DNA from 2 places in the Shewanella sp. POL2 genome. Region 1 is predicted to be linked to the other one. Evidence: riboswitches for the same ligand, from Rfam matches in the RefSeq annotation. Region 1 holds a riboswitch; the other holds the start of a gene.
What was found. A riboswitch is a leader RNA that binds a small molecule or an ion and turns the genes downstream of it on or off. The one in region 1 is predicted to bind lysine.
Positions count from the first base shown of each region.

Region 1 (8,121 bases):
ACAATGTCGAGATCCAACTGGGCGTTGTGACCCTTAATAATAAAGCCATCAATTGGGTCACCTTAAGCGATGATAAAAACAAGGATATTTATCTGCCTCGCGTCGATTGGTTGCCCGATAGCAAGCATTTATCCTTTCAATGGCAGAGCCGCGATCAACAAAAGTTGGATCTGCAACTGGTGGCTCTTGATGCGCTGACCAAGCCGAAAACCTTAGTCAAAGAGCGCAGCGATGCTTGGGTGAATCTTAACAACGACCTGCACTTCTTAAAGCAACAATCGGCGTTTATCTGGTCCTCGGAGCGTGACGGCTTTAATCATCTGTATTTGTTTGACCTAAAAGGTAAGCTGAAGACGCAACTGACTGAGGGCAATTGGGCTGTCGATGAGCTGGAATATATCGATGAAACCGCAGGCTGGGTGTATTTCACCGGCCGTAAAGATACCCCCATCGAAAAGCATCTCTATCGAGTGCCGTTAGCGGGCGGCAAGGTTGAGCGTGTGAGCCGCGAGGCGGGGATGCACGATCCGGTATTTGCCGATAATCAAAGCGTGTATCTGGATTATTTCAATAGTTTATCTCAGCCACCACAGATCAGTTTACACGGTGATAAGGGCCAACATCTGGCGTGGGTGGAGCAAAACCAAGTCAAAGCCGGCCATCCTCTGTATGACTATGCAGGCCTGTGGCAACTGCCTGAGTTTAAAGAGCTAAAAGCGGAAGACGGACAAGTCTTACAAACGCGTATCTTTAAACCTGTGCCCTTCGATGCGAACAAAAAATACCCTGTGGTGGTACGCGTTTATGGCGGCCCACATGCGCAATTGGTGACCAATAGCTGGAGTGAGCAGGATTACTTTACCCAATACTTAGTGCAGCAAGGTTATGTGGTATTTCAACTGGATAACCGTGGCAGTGCCCACAGAGGCACTCAGTTTGAGCAAGTGATTTACCGTCACTTGGGCGAAGCGGAAGTGAACGACCAAAAGGTTGGCGTCGATTATCTGCGCAGCTTGCCCTTTGTTGATAGCGATAATGTGGCGATTTATGGCCACAGCTACGGCGGTTATATGGCCTTGATGAGCCTGTTTAAGGCGCCGGATTACTTTAAGGCGGCGATTTCGGGCGCGCCCGTCACCGATTGGCGCTTGTACGACACTCACTATACTGAGCGTTATCTTGCTCACCCCGCGAATAACGAGCAGGGTTACGAAGCCAGTAGCGTGTTCCCCTATGTGAAAAACTACCAGTCGGGGCTATTGATGTACCACGGTATGGCGGATGATAACGTGTTGTTTGAAAACAGTACTCGCGTGTATAAGGCGTTGCAGGACGAAGGTAAATTATTCCAGATGATTGATTATCCGGGGTCTAAGCATTCGATGCGCGGTGAGAAAGTGCGTAATCACTTATACCGCTCGCTGGCGGATTTCCTCGATAGACAGCTTAAAAGCGGCAAATAACTCAGCATTAGGTTGGCATTAATATCAGACTGGTATTTATGTCATAGTGGCGTTTTTTAAAAGAGTGGGGTAACGTCCTCACTCTTTTTTATTTTGTATGATTCTGAGTTAAGCCTATTTATTTAACAGTACGCTGCTTAGTTTAATCACAACACACTCAATACTTATCTGGCGCTTAATATTCCAGTTCACTGAGTTGTAATTTGGATTTCCAGTTTGCTTTAGCTAAAACCTTTTTTGCAGAGATAAAAAAACCAGATCCTAGGATCTGGTTTTTTATGGCGTTCAAACGGTAAGTTGAAGATTAGTCTTCTAAGTTACCGCAGAAACGGTAGCCTTCACCGTGAATGGTAGCGATGATTTCTGGCGTATCTGGCAAGCTTTCGAAGTGCTTACGAATACGACGGATAGTCACGTCAACAGTACGGTCGTGCGGCTTTAACTCACGGCCAGTCATCTTCATCAGTAGATCGGCACGAGTTAAGATTTTACCTGGGTTTTCAACAAAGTGCAGCATAGCGCGGAATTCGCTACGTGGCAGTTTGTAAGATTCACCCTGTGGGCTGACGAGAGAACGGCTGTTGATCTCTAGGCTCCAATCGTTAAAACGATAGTATTCTACAGAGCTCTTTTCTTCGACTTCATTGCCTGCGCTATTAACACGAGTCAGAAGGTTGCGAGCACGAATCGTCAATTCACGAGGGTTGAACGGCTTGGTAATATAATCGTCCGCGCCAATTTCAAGTCCAAGGATTTTGTCGACTTCGTTGTCACGGCCTGTTAAGAAGATCAGACCGATGTTGTTGATTTCACGTAATTCACGTGCCAACAACAGACCGTTTTTACCTGGTAGGTTAATGTCCATAACCACGAGGTTAATTTTGTTTTCCTGCATAGCCTTATGCATTTCTGCGCCATCATTGGCCTCAGTTACCACATACCCTTCTGCCTCGAAAATACTTCTTAGCGTGTTACGGGTAACGGCTTCATCTTCAACGATCAGAATGTGCGGATTTTGCATATTAAGTACCTAAATTTTAACCAATATTCTAACCATAAGAATCACTTACATCGGATTCTTATATTCATAAAATGTTGATACTTCCACTTACTGCTCTGTGCTTCAAAGGGAAGATCTTCACGGCTACACGTCAGGATGTATATAAGTGAACGTTTAAAGTGTAATACGATAAAACGTAACCAGTATCAACTTCGATAAGCAATAGTTAAAAATAGTTCCTTAACTATTGTTTTTTTAAAATGTTTAAATGATAAATCAAATGTAGAACACATTTTAAAAGATGTCTGGCCAGCATAAGGTGATTTCGCAGAGGAATCTAACAAACCCTTGTCAAGATTAAGCAAACTTAATGTTATCTGCTTAACTGGCCAATGACGACATTGTACTCGTTTTAGGCATTTGTTAACAAATGAAATGTTAACAAATTTCAGGCTGAGACGCTGATTTACCATGATATTTACTTTAGTCATTGATTAGTATAACTAATGTATTTTTAATTCTTGTGAGCCAGTTCACGCCTCTTTGGATTTTTTAGGCTCTCTGTTAAACTAGCGCGGGTTCATTTTTCGACTAGACTACCAATGGACAACATGACTCAAGATTTGTGGCAGCATTATCAAACGCCGTTGTTTTTGCTTACTCAAGCATTATCCTGTGATTTTTCCTTTGCTGTAATTACCGCCCATAATCCCGCTTCAACCCTCCTCACTCCCAGCCAAAACCGATTACTCGACCGCCAACTTCTACGTGAAATTGAATTATTAGGCAGTCCCTATCGTGCACTGATTGGGGCATCGCCAGATTTATCCCATATGGAGAAGAGCTGGGCCGTGTTTATTGATCGCAGCATGGCCTTGCAGTTGGGAAAAAAGTTTAATCAATACGCTATCTACATGGTGGAACAGGGCGAGGTGAGTTTAGTGCCTTGTACTTTAGCCGGGCAAACAGAGGTGTGTTTAGGTCGATTTAACGACTATGTGCGTTTGGTTTATGAGCTACCGGACTTGGTCACCTAACCGCGATTGACGCTTTTAATCGCTCCTCTGGCTAAGCTTTGCTGATCTCACGGCAAGGCTAGTTTGTTTTTCTTCTTTGCTAGATCTGATTGATTTTTCCCTATTCTCGTTTGGCATAAGTCGCAAACGTTTTAAATTCCCATTGTTTTTAAATGCGTTTATTGAATTTGTATATAGTGTGTGAAATTAGCATTGACTTCATTAGGGGTTTATTGCTACTTTTTTCGTCCCTTTCCGGCGGAAAGGAACAGAAGAGGAGCGTTAACTAGGTAGTCAGTCAGAGGAGCACAAACTCCAGCGATGATTGATGAGGGAGATTAACGCCGAGGCATAGATATGGTTGCTGCATGTTTATGTCGGTCGCTTAGGCTGAATCCTAACGATTGTCACCTGTAATTGGTGGAGAGCTTCTGGTGACGATTGCTGTTTCCCTTCTATTGGGGTGCGTATCATTGAGCACCAGGCTCTTCGAACGAAGTTAGTTCGGAGCGTAATCATGTTAGTTAATCAATATCTTATCCTAGTTTGTGCCGTGTCTTCTGCTTCTGCGGAGGTGCGCTAATGTCTCTTGTTGTCGCAAAATTTGGTGGTACTTCAGTCGCCGATTACGGTGCAATGAATCGCTGCGCCGATATCGTACTGGGCAATCCCGATTGCCGTTTAGTGGTGGTTAGCGCCTCCAGTGGCGTGACGAACCTGTTGGTTGAACTGACCCAAGAGTCAATAAACGACGATGGTCGCTTACAACGATTAAAGCAAATTGCGCAGATTCAATACGCTATCTTAGATAAACTCGGTCGCCCTAACGATGTTGCTGCCGCATTAGATAAGCTGTTAAGCCGTATGGCGGTATTAAGCGAAGCGCTGGCGTCCCAGCGCAGTAAGGCCACCATGGATGAGTTATTGTCCCTTGGCGAGCAGTGTTCGTCGGCATTATTTGCGGCGGTATTGCGCGAAAAAGGCGCCAACTCAAGTGCCTTCGATGTGCGCCGTGTGTTGCGCACCGACAGCCATTTTGGCCGCGCCGAGCCACAGGTTGAGCAAATTGCTTTGCTATCGAGTGAGCATTTACTGCCGCTGTTATCTGAGCAAGTGATTGTGACTCAAGGTTTTATTGGCTCAGATGAAGCGGGGCAAACCACAACTCTCGGCCGTGGCGGTAGCGACTATTCTGCGGCACTGTTAGCCGAAGCGTTAAAAGCCTCAGCGGTTGAGATTTGGACCGATGTGGCCGGGATTTATACGACCGATCCGCGCCTCGCGCCAAATGCCCATCCGATTGCCGAAATCAGCTTTAACGAAGCCGCCGAAATGGCGACCTTTGGTGCTAAAGTATTACATCCTGCGACGATTCTTCCGGCCGTGCGCCAACAAATTCAAGTGTTTGTCGGTTCAAGCAAGGAGCCTGAAAAGGGTGGCACTTGGATCCGCCATCAGGTTGAAGATGCACCCGTGTTCCGCGCGGTGGCGCTGCGCCGCGACCAGACGCTACTCAATCTGCACAGCCTACAAATGCTGCATGCACAGGGCTTCTTGGCTGAAACCTTTGCCACATTGGCAAGACACAAGATCAGTGTGGATTTGATCACCACCTCCGAAGTTAACGTATCGCTCACTCTAGATAAAACCGGCTCCGATTCAAGCGGACAAGGTTTATTAAGTGAAGCGTTACTGCAAGAATTATCGCAACATTGCCGCGTGCGCGTGGAGGATGGTTTAGCATTGGTGGCGATTATCGGTAATCGCATCGCTACGACTGCGGGTATTTGTCGCCGCGTGTTTGAAGTGCTCGAACCCCATAATGTGCGGATGATCTGCCAAGGTGCCAGCCCGCATAACTTGTGTGTGTTAGTAGCCGAATCCGAAGCGGCACAAGTGGTTAAAGCGTTGCACGAAAACTTGTTTGAAGGCGTTTAGTATGTTGCCGACAACATCGTCTCTGCAAATTGGGGAGCTTGCCGCAGGGCAGGCTCTGACGCTGCCGATTTATCACTTTAAGCCAAGTGGTCATGTATCTGGCCCTAAAGTGTATATTCAGGCTAATGTCCATGGTGCTGAGGTGCAAGGCAATGCGGTGATTTATCAATTGATGAAGCAGTTGGAAAATTGCCACATCTTAGGTGAGATTACCTTAGTGCCCTTGGCTAATCCGCTGGGGATTAATCAAAAAAGCGGTGAGTTTACATTGGGGCGTTTTGACCCTATCACTGGCGTAAACTGGAATCGTGAGTACTTAAATCACGCGATAGATTTACCCGCTTGGTACAGCGAGCATGCCGAGCTTAGCGATAGCGAACTTATTCAAGCATATCGCAGCACCTTGATTGAAGCTTGCCAGCAGCGGTTACGTAACGATTGGGGCGTGACCACGGGCCACAGATTGGCGGTTAGCTTACAGGCTATGGCCCATGCGGCGGATATAGTGCTCGATCTGCATACAGGGCCTAAATCCTGTAAACATTTGTATTGCCCTGAATATGATGTTGCAGCGGCGCAGTTTTTCACGATTCCTTACACACTGGTGATCCCCAATAGTTTTGGTGGCGCAATGGATGAGGCGGCATTTTGTCCTTGGTGGCAATTGAGTGAAGTGGCAAAAGCTCAGGGGCGGGATCTCAGTATCGCCGTTTCAGCTTTTACCTTGGAACTGGCGAGCCAAGAACGCATTTGCCTTGAGGATGCTTTAGTCGATGCTAAAGGCATTTTGGCCTATTTAAGCCATCGAGGGGTGATTGCCGAGCAAGTGGAACCCGTTAAGATGCCGCGTTTTGGCTGTTATCTTAAGGATTACAAAAAGTACCATGCGCCTATGGCGGGCTTGGTGGAATATGTGGCGCCCGTGGGAGAGCCGCTTGCGGCGGGTGAGACCTTAGTCAATCTGCTGCGACTCGACTTATATGGCAGTGAGCAGGAGCTGACGGCACTCAGTTTGCCCCAGGATTGTGTGCCTATACTCCATTTTGCTTCGGCGTCGGTGCATCAAGGCACAGAGCTCTATAAAGTCATGACCAATCTGTTTGAATTGCCATATTAACGGCAATCAGCAAAACAAAACGCCAATCTCGATATTGGCGTTTTTTATTAAAGTCTACAACCACTTAAAGCGATAGAAGAGCGCCATTTGCAGGGCAACCAGCGATATTAAAATGCCGCAGAAGGTCGCAAAAGCCCATGCGTTATCCGCACCGGGAATACCGCCGATATTGACCCCAAGCAAACCGGTTAAAAAGCCCAGCGGTAAGAAAATTGCCGAGACTAAGGATAAGAAATACAAGCGCTTGTTTAGCTGCTCCGATTGCTGGCTGAGTAACTCTTCCTGGGTCACATTGGCTCGGTCGCGCAGTGCATCTAAGTCTTCAATTGTGCGAATAAGCTTATCCGTGGTTTCGCGCATCTTAAGTTTTTCGGGCTCATTAAACAGCACAAATTGATCGGACAGCATCTTAGTGAAGGCTTCTTTCTGTGGGCCTAAATAGCGGCGCAAGGCTACGGTTTGTCGGCGTAGTTCGGCAATATCAGTACGTAAATCTTTAACATTGCCAGAAACAACTTGTTCTTCTAATTCTGAAAGTTGCTCCTCTAGCGTATCGATAAAATCGACTTTACGTGTAGTCAGTTTTTCACAAATGGCGAGGAGAAAATCTCCTGTGGTGGTGGGGCCTGTGCCTTCCATGATCAGTTCAGCCACATCTTTAACCGATTGCAGCTCGCGATCACAGGTGGAGATAATGCGCTGTCTATCGGCGTAAATTCGCACGGCGACCATATCTTCAGGTGCTGAGTTTGGATTTAAGTTAATACCGCGCAGTGCCAGTAATACGCCTTCCCCTGCCAATACGGCTCGAGGGCGAGTATCTTGGGCGAGCAGGGCATCGGTTTCGACTTTATTAAGACCGCTGTTTAACACCCAATGGCGAGCCTTTTTGTGGCGATAACGTAGGTGTACCCAAATCAACCCGTCCTTAGGGTCCCAATTTTCAAGTTGTTCTGGGCTTAAGGTTGAGCCAGCTCGTGCGCCGCTAAGCACTATGCTATAGATAAATCCTTCGTGCATGTCACATTCCATCTCATGCTAAATCATCGGGTAAAGCTAACTGATTTTACAGTGGAAATGAAGCCTAGCGTCGTTTCCTCTCACAATAACCTCAGCGCTAGATGAGTAAATTGCTGGCCAAGCAACTTATGATGAAATAGATTAAAATTAGCCTTAGTTGTAATGTATTGAGAAGATAAAATGGAATATGAATTTCGGCGTAACAGTTTGACTGGCACGTATTTAGCCAGCTTTAGCATGGACCATGAGGTACTGGGCCAATGGTTTTCAGAAGAGTTGGGGCCTGAGTTAGCCAAAATTCAGCAAGTGCTCGATATTATCAAAGAAATTCAAACAGGTAAGCGAGTTTCTTGGCGTTTTATCGGCAAAGATATTACCTTAGATCTGGATGAGGAGCAGGCACGAATTTACGCTAATGCTTTAGGATTTGAGCAGGATTATGAACTCGAAGAGGCGATGTCCCTCTATGATGCTGAATCTGAGGCTTACTGTGGGCTAGAAGATTTAGAAGAAGCGCTACTTAGTTGGTATGAATTTGTGCAAAAAGGGCTATAACCGCTCGCTGTG
Region 1 is NZ_AKZL01000078.1:2,461-10,581, forward strand. It holds gene SHEWPOL2_RS17310 (S9 family peptidase) at 1-1,463, shown strand, start outside; gene arcA (two-component system response regulator ArcA) at 1,768-2,484, opposite strand; gene SHEWPOL2_RS17320 (DUF3293 domain-containing protein) at 3,066-3,500, shown strand; lysine riboswitch at 3,744-3,918, shown strand; gene lysC (lysine-sensitive aspartokinase 3) at 4,062-5,417, shown strand; gene SHEWPOL2_RS17330 (succinylglutamate desuccinylase/aspartoacylase family protein) at 5,419-6,534, shown strand; gene SHEWPOL2_RS17335 (zinc transporter ZntB) at 6,589-7,554, opposite strand; gene SHEWPOL2_RS17340 (YacL family protein) at 7,735-8,109, shown strand.

Region 2 (8,121 bases), on a different contig from region 1:
GCACAGTGGCGTTTTTAATCAACACACCGTGAGTTTGTTTAGGCGTAGGGATGAGATTATGTGCCTGCACGGACAAGGTGATGGCCAGTGTCGACAGCAGCAAGGTTGTGGGTAAGTGCTTCATTATTTTGCTCCCTGATGATGTTGGCCCCAAGCCTGATAATGGGTATCGCAGTGCCATTGTGGCTCGTTAAGCGGTGTAACTTTTTCACCCGCCTTAGCGTTATCATCACTACTGAGAATTTTTTGGATAAGAGCGGCACGCTCAGCCACCACTTGCTGCTGGGCAAGCTGGTCTTGGTCGCGATCGAAGTAGCGTTTGCCTTCAACCCAAGCCTGGGTCACTTTGGCATAAATCGACAGCGGCTCGGCGTTCCAAAGCACAATATCGGCCATTTTGCCTGGGGTGAGTGAGCCAACATACTCATCGACTCTGAGCTGTTTCGCTGGGTTGATGGTCACCATATTCCAGGCATCTTCCTTTGACATACCGCAATACATCATTGACTTAGCTGCTTCTTGGTTGAGTCTGCGCTGCATTTCGTAGTCATCGGAATTGATACTCGTCAGCACACCTTGTTTTTGCATTAGGCACGCGTTTTGCGGGATCGCATCATAGACTTCGAACTTATAGGCCCACCAATCGGCAAAGGTCGAGGCGCCCGCACCATGGGCAGCCAGTTCACTGGCAACCTTGTAACCTTCAAGCACATGGGTAAAGGTTTGCACTTTAAAGTGGTAGGCTTCGGCTAAGCGCAGGAACATTAAGATTTCCGACTGTACATAAGAGTGAATATGCACATCGCGCTGTTGCTTAAGCACTTCGGCCACCGCCTGCAGGCGATAACTTGGGCGCGGTGCGAGGGTTTTCTTCTTCTCACTGCTGCGTAAATCATCATAATCCTTCAGCGCATTCTCATAGGCGAGTGCTGCATCGAAGGTTTCTTCAAATAAGGCTTTTACCCCCATGCGTGTCTGCGGGAAGCGCTGCACAAACTTTTCGCCCCAGTTACTCTGTTTGACGTTTTCGCCAAGGGCGAATTTGATACTGGCAGGGGCATTGGCAAACTTTAGCTGTTCTGCGCTTTCTCCCCACTTCATTTTTATTAACTGGGATTGGCCACCAATAGGATTAGCGCTGCCATGGAGTAATTGTGCGCTGGTCACGCCGCCCGCGAGTGCGCGATAGATGGAGACATCTTCAGGATTAATCACATCGCCAATCCGCACTTCAGAGGTGACTGCGTCTGTGCCTTCGTTGGTGCCGCCGTTGATGGCAATATGGGAATGCTCATCGACAATCCCCGCTGTTAAGTGCTTGCCCGTTGCATCGAGGACTTGATATCCAGAAGGCGTGTTGAGTTGCTGGCCGATTTTTTCAATCTTGCCATTGGCCATTAGCAGATCCGCATGTTCCAAGATACCTTGTTTATCTGAGGTCCACAGGGTGGCATTTTTAATATGGAGTTTCTCGGCTTTGGGCGCCTCACTTAAACCATAGGCGACGTTAGGGTAGGTAAGTTGACTGACTAAGGTTTGCGTTGCATCGGCTTTAGGCGTGCTTACTTGCTCCGTCTTTAGCGGAGGCGTAAGGGCAATACCAGCAACATTAATGCTACGACTTTGGGCGTCTACCATCCGGCCTTGAATGCCGTCTTTGGCAAACCAGAGGGTAAAACGGCTGATCCCATGAATGCCTGCATCAGTTAAATTGGCGTTAAAGCTGACGCGGCCGTCGTCTTCAAGCTTGAGGTTGGAGAGTGGAATACTCTTCTCGCCACTGCTCAAATTTCCTTGCAAAGTGGTTTTACCTGCTTTGTCTGCTTCTTCAAGGCTCAAATCTAAAGTTAAATTATTCAACGTCAGCTGATAGTCACCCAACATCTTGGCTTGTGAAAGTGAGCGGATGGCTTGTTCTTGTCCCTGTAGCCAGACACTGTAAATCTGTCCGTCTTTAAAAATATTGCCCTTAGTAATGACAAAGTCCGCCATATAGCCCGGGGCAAGTTTTCCGGTCAAGTCAGCGGTTCCTGCCATTTCAGCAGCTTGAGTGGTGAGGGCCGCGAGGGCTTTATCTTCGCTGAGTCCTTGCGCAATCGCTTGACGAAGGCGTGGCCAAAACGCCTCGGTCTTAATGCCAAATTGGGTAAACGCAAAGGGGATACCTGCATTTGCTACTGCGGCAGGGTTTGTGGGCGCGCGCTCCCATTGTCTGAGTTCTGCAAGGGAGACTTCGCGATCGGCATCATCGGTACCCACATCGGGTGCTTGTGGGTAATTAAGAGGAAGAATTAAAGGATAATTCAGAGCCTTTAATTCGTTGATCCGAGCATATTCTTGGCCACTTGCGAGTAAGTTGGCGGGCTGCTTATGTTCTTTGAGTAGGTTAGCTGCACGCAATAAATCGTTCAGATTTTTTGTTTCGAATACGATTGGTTTCTCGGCTAAGTTATCTAAACGTTCGAAGGCAATATTAAATTCAATTTGAGGTGTAGCTGAACTATTAACCGATTTGTGCTTATTTTGGTTATACCAGTTAGCATCAGCAAAGGTTTGCCTGATAAGCGCGATGCTACCCATGAGGGAATTGGGGTAGTCTTGTTCTGACGTACCTTTATCGAAGGCCATAAAAGGTTGGCTGCGTGCGCGATAAATTACCTCGTTGGCAGTTTTGTCCGCGAGTGAAAGACTGACACCCGTGCCTCGGAAAATACCATCGAGTTTACTACTTTGTACACTGGTAAAGCCGTTATTGATCCAATCTCGTGCGCGTTCTTTATTGGGGTAAATGTAATTAAACCATTCTTTTTCAGCGTGAATTGCACCATTTTCAGCATTCCCGCCAATACGCTTAATATCATATACCGGACGAGTGAGCTGCAATTTGGGATATTCAAACTCGATAGCATAATCGGTAAAAGGATCGATAAAGCCGGGATAAATAGTATAACCACTGAGATCGACTTTTAGTGCCGCCGCGGGGATATCACCTTGGTCAATAATGGCTTTGATCCGATTGTTTTCAACTAATAATGTGGCATTTGAGAGTCGTTTCCCCGGTGCAAGAATTAATTCTGCATTGGTCAATGCAGTTAACTTATTGACGGGAGTGATGGGATTGGCCTCGGCAAAAATGGGTTGAGATACAAAACTACTTATTATGCCGCAGCTTATTATTATCTTATTGTTTATCTGCATTTTTTATTCACTTAGACGGAGGGTGAATAAAGAGTAACCTAAAGTAGATGTAAATACTAAAGATGAATTGTAACGCAATTTAAGCATTTACTTGAATGACAATGGGCGGGGTGGGATAGGCATAAAAAAGCTCGCAGGGCGCGAGCTTTTTTATGTTACTCAATGATAATAGCGAATGGCTATTGTCATTACCATTACGGTATTGGATTAGATTAAGAAATCATCCATAGAACGGCCTTTATTGACTTCGTTCTTAAATACTGTTGGCATACGGCCTTGACCTGTCCACTGGATCACTTCGCCATCAACTTCAATTTGGTATTTCGCTGGACGAGGAGCGCGTTTCTTGCTCGAGGCTTTAACTGCAACACCACCTAAATCGTCGATTGATAAACCAACGGCTTCCATTTGTTGACGGATTTCTTCAATTTTTGCATTACGAGCAGCAATAGCTTGCTGTTCTTCTGCTTCCATTGACTCACGCTCAACTAAAATTTTATCTAGTTTAGCCGCTAAATCACGCAGTTCTTCAACGCTAAGATCTTTTACCGCAGCTTTAAAACGACGACCGTGAGTTAATATCTCTAAAAATTCGCTCATATCTATTTTCGTCCCACTCTATTTTTATTACAGGATAATGGTGAACAACAGCTAAATGATAGAAACTAATATTGCTCGAATCAAATAAAATTATGCAATAAACAAAAATTAAATATTATTTAATTTTTGAACTTTTTATATATGGCAAATAAGTGTTCAAAAATGTGGCCAATACGACAGTCTTAAAAATGCAAACAAGCGTTTGACTTTGGTTGACGTTAACGTTAACAGGACGTAAAGTGGCTCTATCCTGCATTGGTGATCACCAATGTTTTGTCCATGTACATGAAAGTGTAGGAAGGAAGCCCTATGAAAGTATTGGTGCCTGTTAAGCGCGTAGTTGATGCCAATGTGAAGGTCAGGGTAAAAGCTGACAACACCAGCGTTGATACCGCAAACCTCAAAATGGCGTTGAACCCTTTTTGTGAAATTGCAGTAGAAGAAGCGGTTCGTTTAAAAGAAGCGGGCAGTGCTACTGAAGTAGTGGTCGTCAGCATCGGCAATAAAGCCGTTCAAGAACAATTGCGTACCGCATTAGCATTAGGTGCTGATCGCGCGATTCACATTGATACTGAAGAAGAGTTAGCACCAGTATCAATTGCCAAATTACTTAAAGCCGTACAAGAAAAAGAACAAGCGCAATTAGTGCTGTTTGGTAAGCAATCCATTGATGGTGATAATAACCAAACGGGCCAAATGTTTGCTGCATTAACGGATATGCCGCAAGCGACCTTTGCTTCAGCAATTAAAGTTGAAGGTAATTCACTTCAAGTTGCTCGTGAGATAGATGGTGGTATGCAAACCTTAAATCTACCGTTGCCAGCTGTGGTGACTGCGGATTTACGTTTGAATGAGCCACGTTATGCCTCATTACCTAATATCATGAAAGCCAAACGTAAGCCATTAGATGTGCTGACGGTAGCTGATTTAGGTGTGACGCTCAAAGCGCATCAAACGGTGATCAAGGTAACGCCGCCTGCTGAACGTAAGGCCGGTATTATGGTTGCGTCGGTAGCAGAGCTGGTTGAAAAGTTAAAGAATGAAGCGAAGGTGATCTAAATGGCCATTTTAGTATTAGCAGAACACGATAATGCGGCGCTGAAATTGGATACCGCTAAAGTTGTCACCGCAGCTCGTGCGATCGGCGGTGATGTACATGTATTGGTGGTGGGCCATCAATGTGGTGCAGTGGTGCAAGCTGCTCAAGCTCTACAAGGTGTCGCGCAAGTATTAGTCGCCGATAACAGTGCTTATGAAGCGCATTTAGCCGAAAACGTGGCTAAATTGCTGGTGGACTTAGCACCAAACTACAGCCATATTCTCGCAGCGGCATCGAGTGCGGGTAAAGACACGTTACCGCGTGTGGCAGCACTTTTAGATGTGGCGCAAATTTCGGAAGTGATTGGCGTGGTGAGTAGCGATACCTTTGTTCGCCCGATTTATGCGGGTAACGCCTTAGCGACAGTTCAAAGCCATGACGCTATCAAAGTGATGACAGTGCGTGCCAGTGCCTTCGATGCGGTGACACAGGGTAATAATGCTGCTGTAACTACCTTGGATAAAGTGTTTGAAGCCAAAGCTCAGTTTGTGTCTCAAGCGCTGACAGTTTCAGCACGTCCAGAGTTAGGTAATGCTAGCATTATCGTATCTGGTGGCCGTGGCATGGGCAGCGGTGAAAACTTCGGCATGTTAGAGCAACTGGCTGATAAGCTTGGTGCCGCAGTAGGAGCTTCGCGTGCGGCGGTTGACGCAGGCTTTGTTCCGAATGACTTGCAAGTCGGTCAAACTGGTAAAATTGTCGCACCTAACCTCTATATTGCAGTAGGTATTTCAGGCGCGATCCAACATTTAGCGGGAATGAAAGACGCTAAGGTGATTGTGGCTATCAACAAAGACCCTGAAGCGCCTATCTTCCAAGTTGCCGATTATGGCCTCGAAGCTGACCTGTTCGAAGCCGTTCCGCAGTTGATTGCAAGCTTAAGTTGATTTTATTTGTGAGCTAAGTCAAAGTAAGCGGCTTCGCGGTGGTAACTGCTTAGCCGCTTATGTTTTTATGAGCCTCACGCCCATGTATGGGCGTTCTTAGAAGTAGAGGCGCACCAAATATCAGTAGTGATCAGTAGGGTGATTCCGTTGATCGTTCACGAAAGGATTTGGTGCCGAAGTAGTTTGATTTATCACGATCAACTGCTGGGGTTGTGTCTAATAGGTACAACACTGCCATAGTATTTCCAGATACGGATATTAGGAATAGTTACTATGGAGCGCTACTGATAGGACAGGTGATCTTGGGTATCTATTGCCTTTTCCCACCAGTTCAGTCGCCCTCCATTCGTATTTTGACGAAGAAATAATCAATGACTGTAGTTAGTTATGCCGATTCGGCGCTTTCTTTGCTCCCGCCTGTGGTTGCAATTGTATTGGCGATTTTTACTCGCCGAGTGCTTCTTTCCCTCGGTTTAGGAATTGTGATTGGAGTATTATTGCTCAATCAATTTTCTCCTGTGGCCAGCGGTGAGTTTTTATTTAGCAGTGTAAAAGGACTTTTTTGGTCGGAAGATAGCGTAAATTCTTGGAATTTATACATTCTCGGTTTCTTGATTGTATTGGGGATGATCACCGCTCTAATTACTGTGAGTGGTAGTGCTCGGGCATTTGCTGATTGGGCAAGGTTACATATTCGTAATAAGCGCGATGCGAAATTACTGACGATGTTTTTAGGCTGTGTTGTTTTTATTGACGATTATTTCAATAGTTTAGTCGTTGGGTCTGTCGCAAGGCCTGTTACCGACCGTTACCATATTTCCCGCGCTAAGTTAGCTTATTTATTAGATTCTACCGCAGCACCAGTTTGTGTCATTTCACCGGTATCAAGTTGGGGCGCTTATATTATTGCGTTAATTGGCGGAATATTAACAGCACATGGTTTTGCGGACTCTGGTCATTTGAGTGTCTTTATTCAAATGATCCCTATGAATTTCTACGCAATTTTCTCTTTATTATTACTGCTTTGTGTGGCGTTTATGGGCTTAGATGTTGGCCCTATGCGTGAACATGAATTAAATGCCATGCGCGGTAATTTATACGATGAGACTAAAGGTTTACCGCCAGGTGCTAATGCTGATTTACCCGAAGCTGAAACAGGTAAAATCCTCGGGTTATTCCTACCTATCACAGTACTGGTATTTGCGACCCTGTATTTTATGATCGATAGCGGTGCTCAAGTATTAGCTAAAGAAGGCATTGAATTTAATATTATTTCTGCTTTCGAGAAAACCGATGTGAGTTCATCACTGTTCTTTGGTGCCCTGATTGGTTTAGCGGTTGCGCTGGTACTTAACTTAGTGCAAGGCGTTGAAAAATCAATGGTATTAAAAGGTGTAGTGCAGGGCGCTCGCTCTATGTTGCCTGCGATTTACATCTTGTTATTTGCTTGGACCATTGCAGGTGTGATCGGCCAGCTTGAAACCGGTAAGTTTATGGCTAGCCTAGCCACTGGGAATATTCCCTTTGCTTTCTTACCTGCATTAATGTTTGTGTTAGCGGGCCTGACTGCATTCTCTACTGGAACCAGTTGGGGTACGTTCGGGATTATGCTGCCGATAGCTGCGGATATGGCGATGGGCAGTCACACAGCCATGATGTTACCTATGCTGGCTTCGGTATTAGCGGGGGCGGTATTTGGTGATCATTGTTCACCGATTTCTGATACCACTATTTTGTCGTCGACGGGGGCCAGTTGCCATCATATCGACCACGTAGTGACGCAGCTTCCCTACGCCGTAATCGTTGCGCTGATCAGCATGATCGGCTACGTAGTGCTTGGCTTAACTGAATCGGTCAATGCGGGATTAGTGACTTGTAGCATATTGTTTGTATTGACGATTTTTGGTTTGCACATTAAATCCAAAAGTACGGCTTTATAAGTCCGTGATTTAACTTCGCTCTTATATTGAGAATGTGAAACAAATCAGCCAGCAACTATGCTGGCTGATTTTTATCTACTCAGTATCTAAAATTACTGAGTCTGATTGAGTCCACGGCGGTTGAGTAAACCTTCAGTGGTAGGCTCTTGGCCGCGGAAGTTCTTGTAAGCTTCCATTGGTGCAATACTGTTGCCCACTTCGCGAATGGTCTTACGGTATTTCATGCCGATCTCACGGTTTAGGCCGCCTTGGGTTTGCACATAGGCAAAGGCGTCAGCCGCTAAAATTTCACTCCACATATACGCGTAGTAACTTGCTGAGTAACCACCTGGGAAGGCGTGGGCAAAGTAAGTTGACTTATAACGTGGCGGTACAGCGGTGATATTTAAGCCGTGCT
Region 2 is NZ_AKZL01000035.1:24,376-32,496, forward strand. It holds gene SHEWPOL2_RS11290 (amidohydrolase family protein) at 1-124, opposite strand, end outside; gene SHEWPOL2_RS11295 (amidohydrolase family protein) at 124-3,198, opposite strand; gene SHEWPOL2_RS11300 (H-NS family nucleoid-associated regulatory protein) at 3,406-3,798, opposite strand; gene SHEWPOL2_RS11305 (electron transfer flavoprotein subunit beta/FixA family protein) at 4,108-4,857, shown strand; gene SHEWPOL2_RS11310 (FAD-binding protein) at 4,858-5,784, shown strand; lysine riboswitch at 5,880-6,076, shown strand; gene SHEWPOL2_RS11315 (Na+/H+ antiporter NhaC family protein) at 6,156-7,724, shown strand; gene SHEWPOL2_RS11320 (M3 family metallopeptidase) at 7,817-8,121, opposite strand, start outside.
Region 2: it holds a riboswitch for lysine, as region 1 does, so the genes downstream of both, SHEWPOL2_RS11315 (Na+/H+ antiporter NhaC family protein) here and lysC (lysine-sensitive aspartokinase 3) in region 1, are expected to answer to the same signal.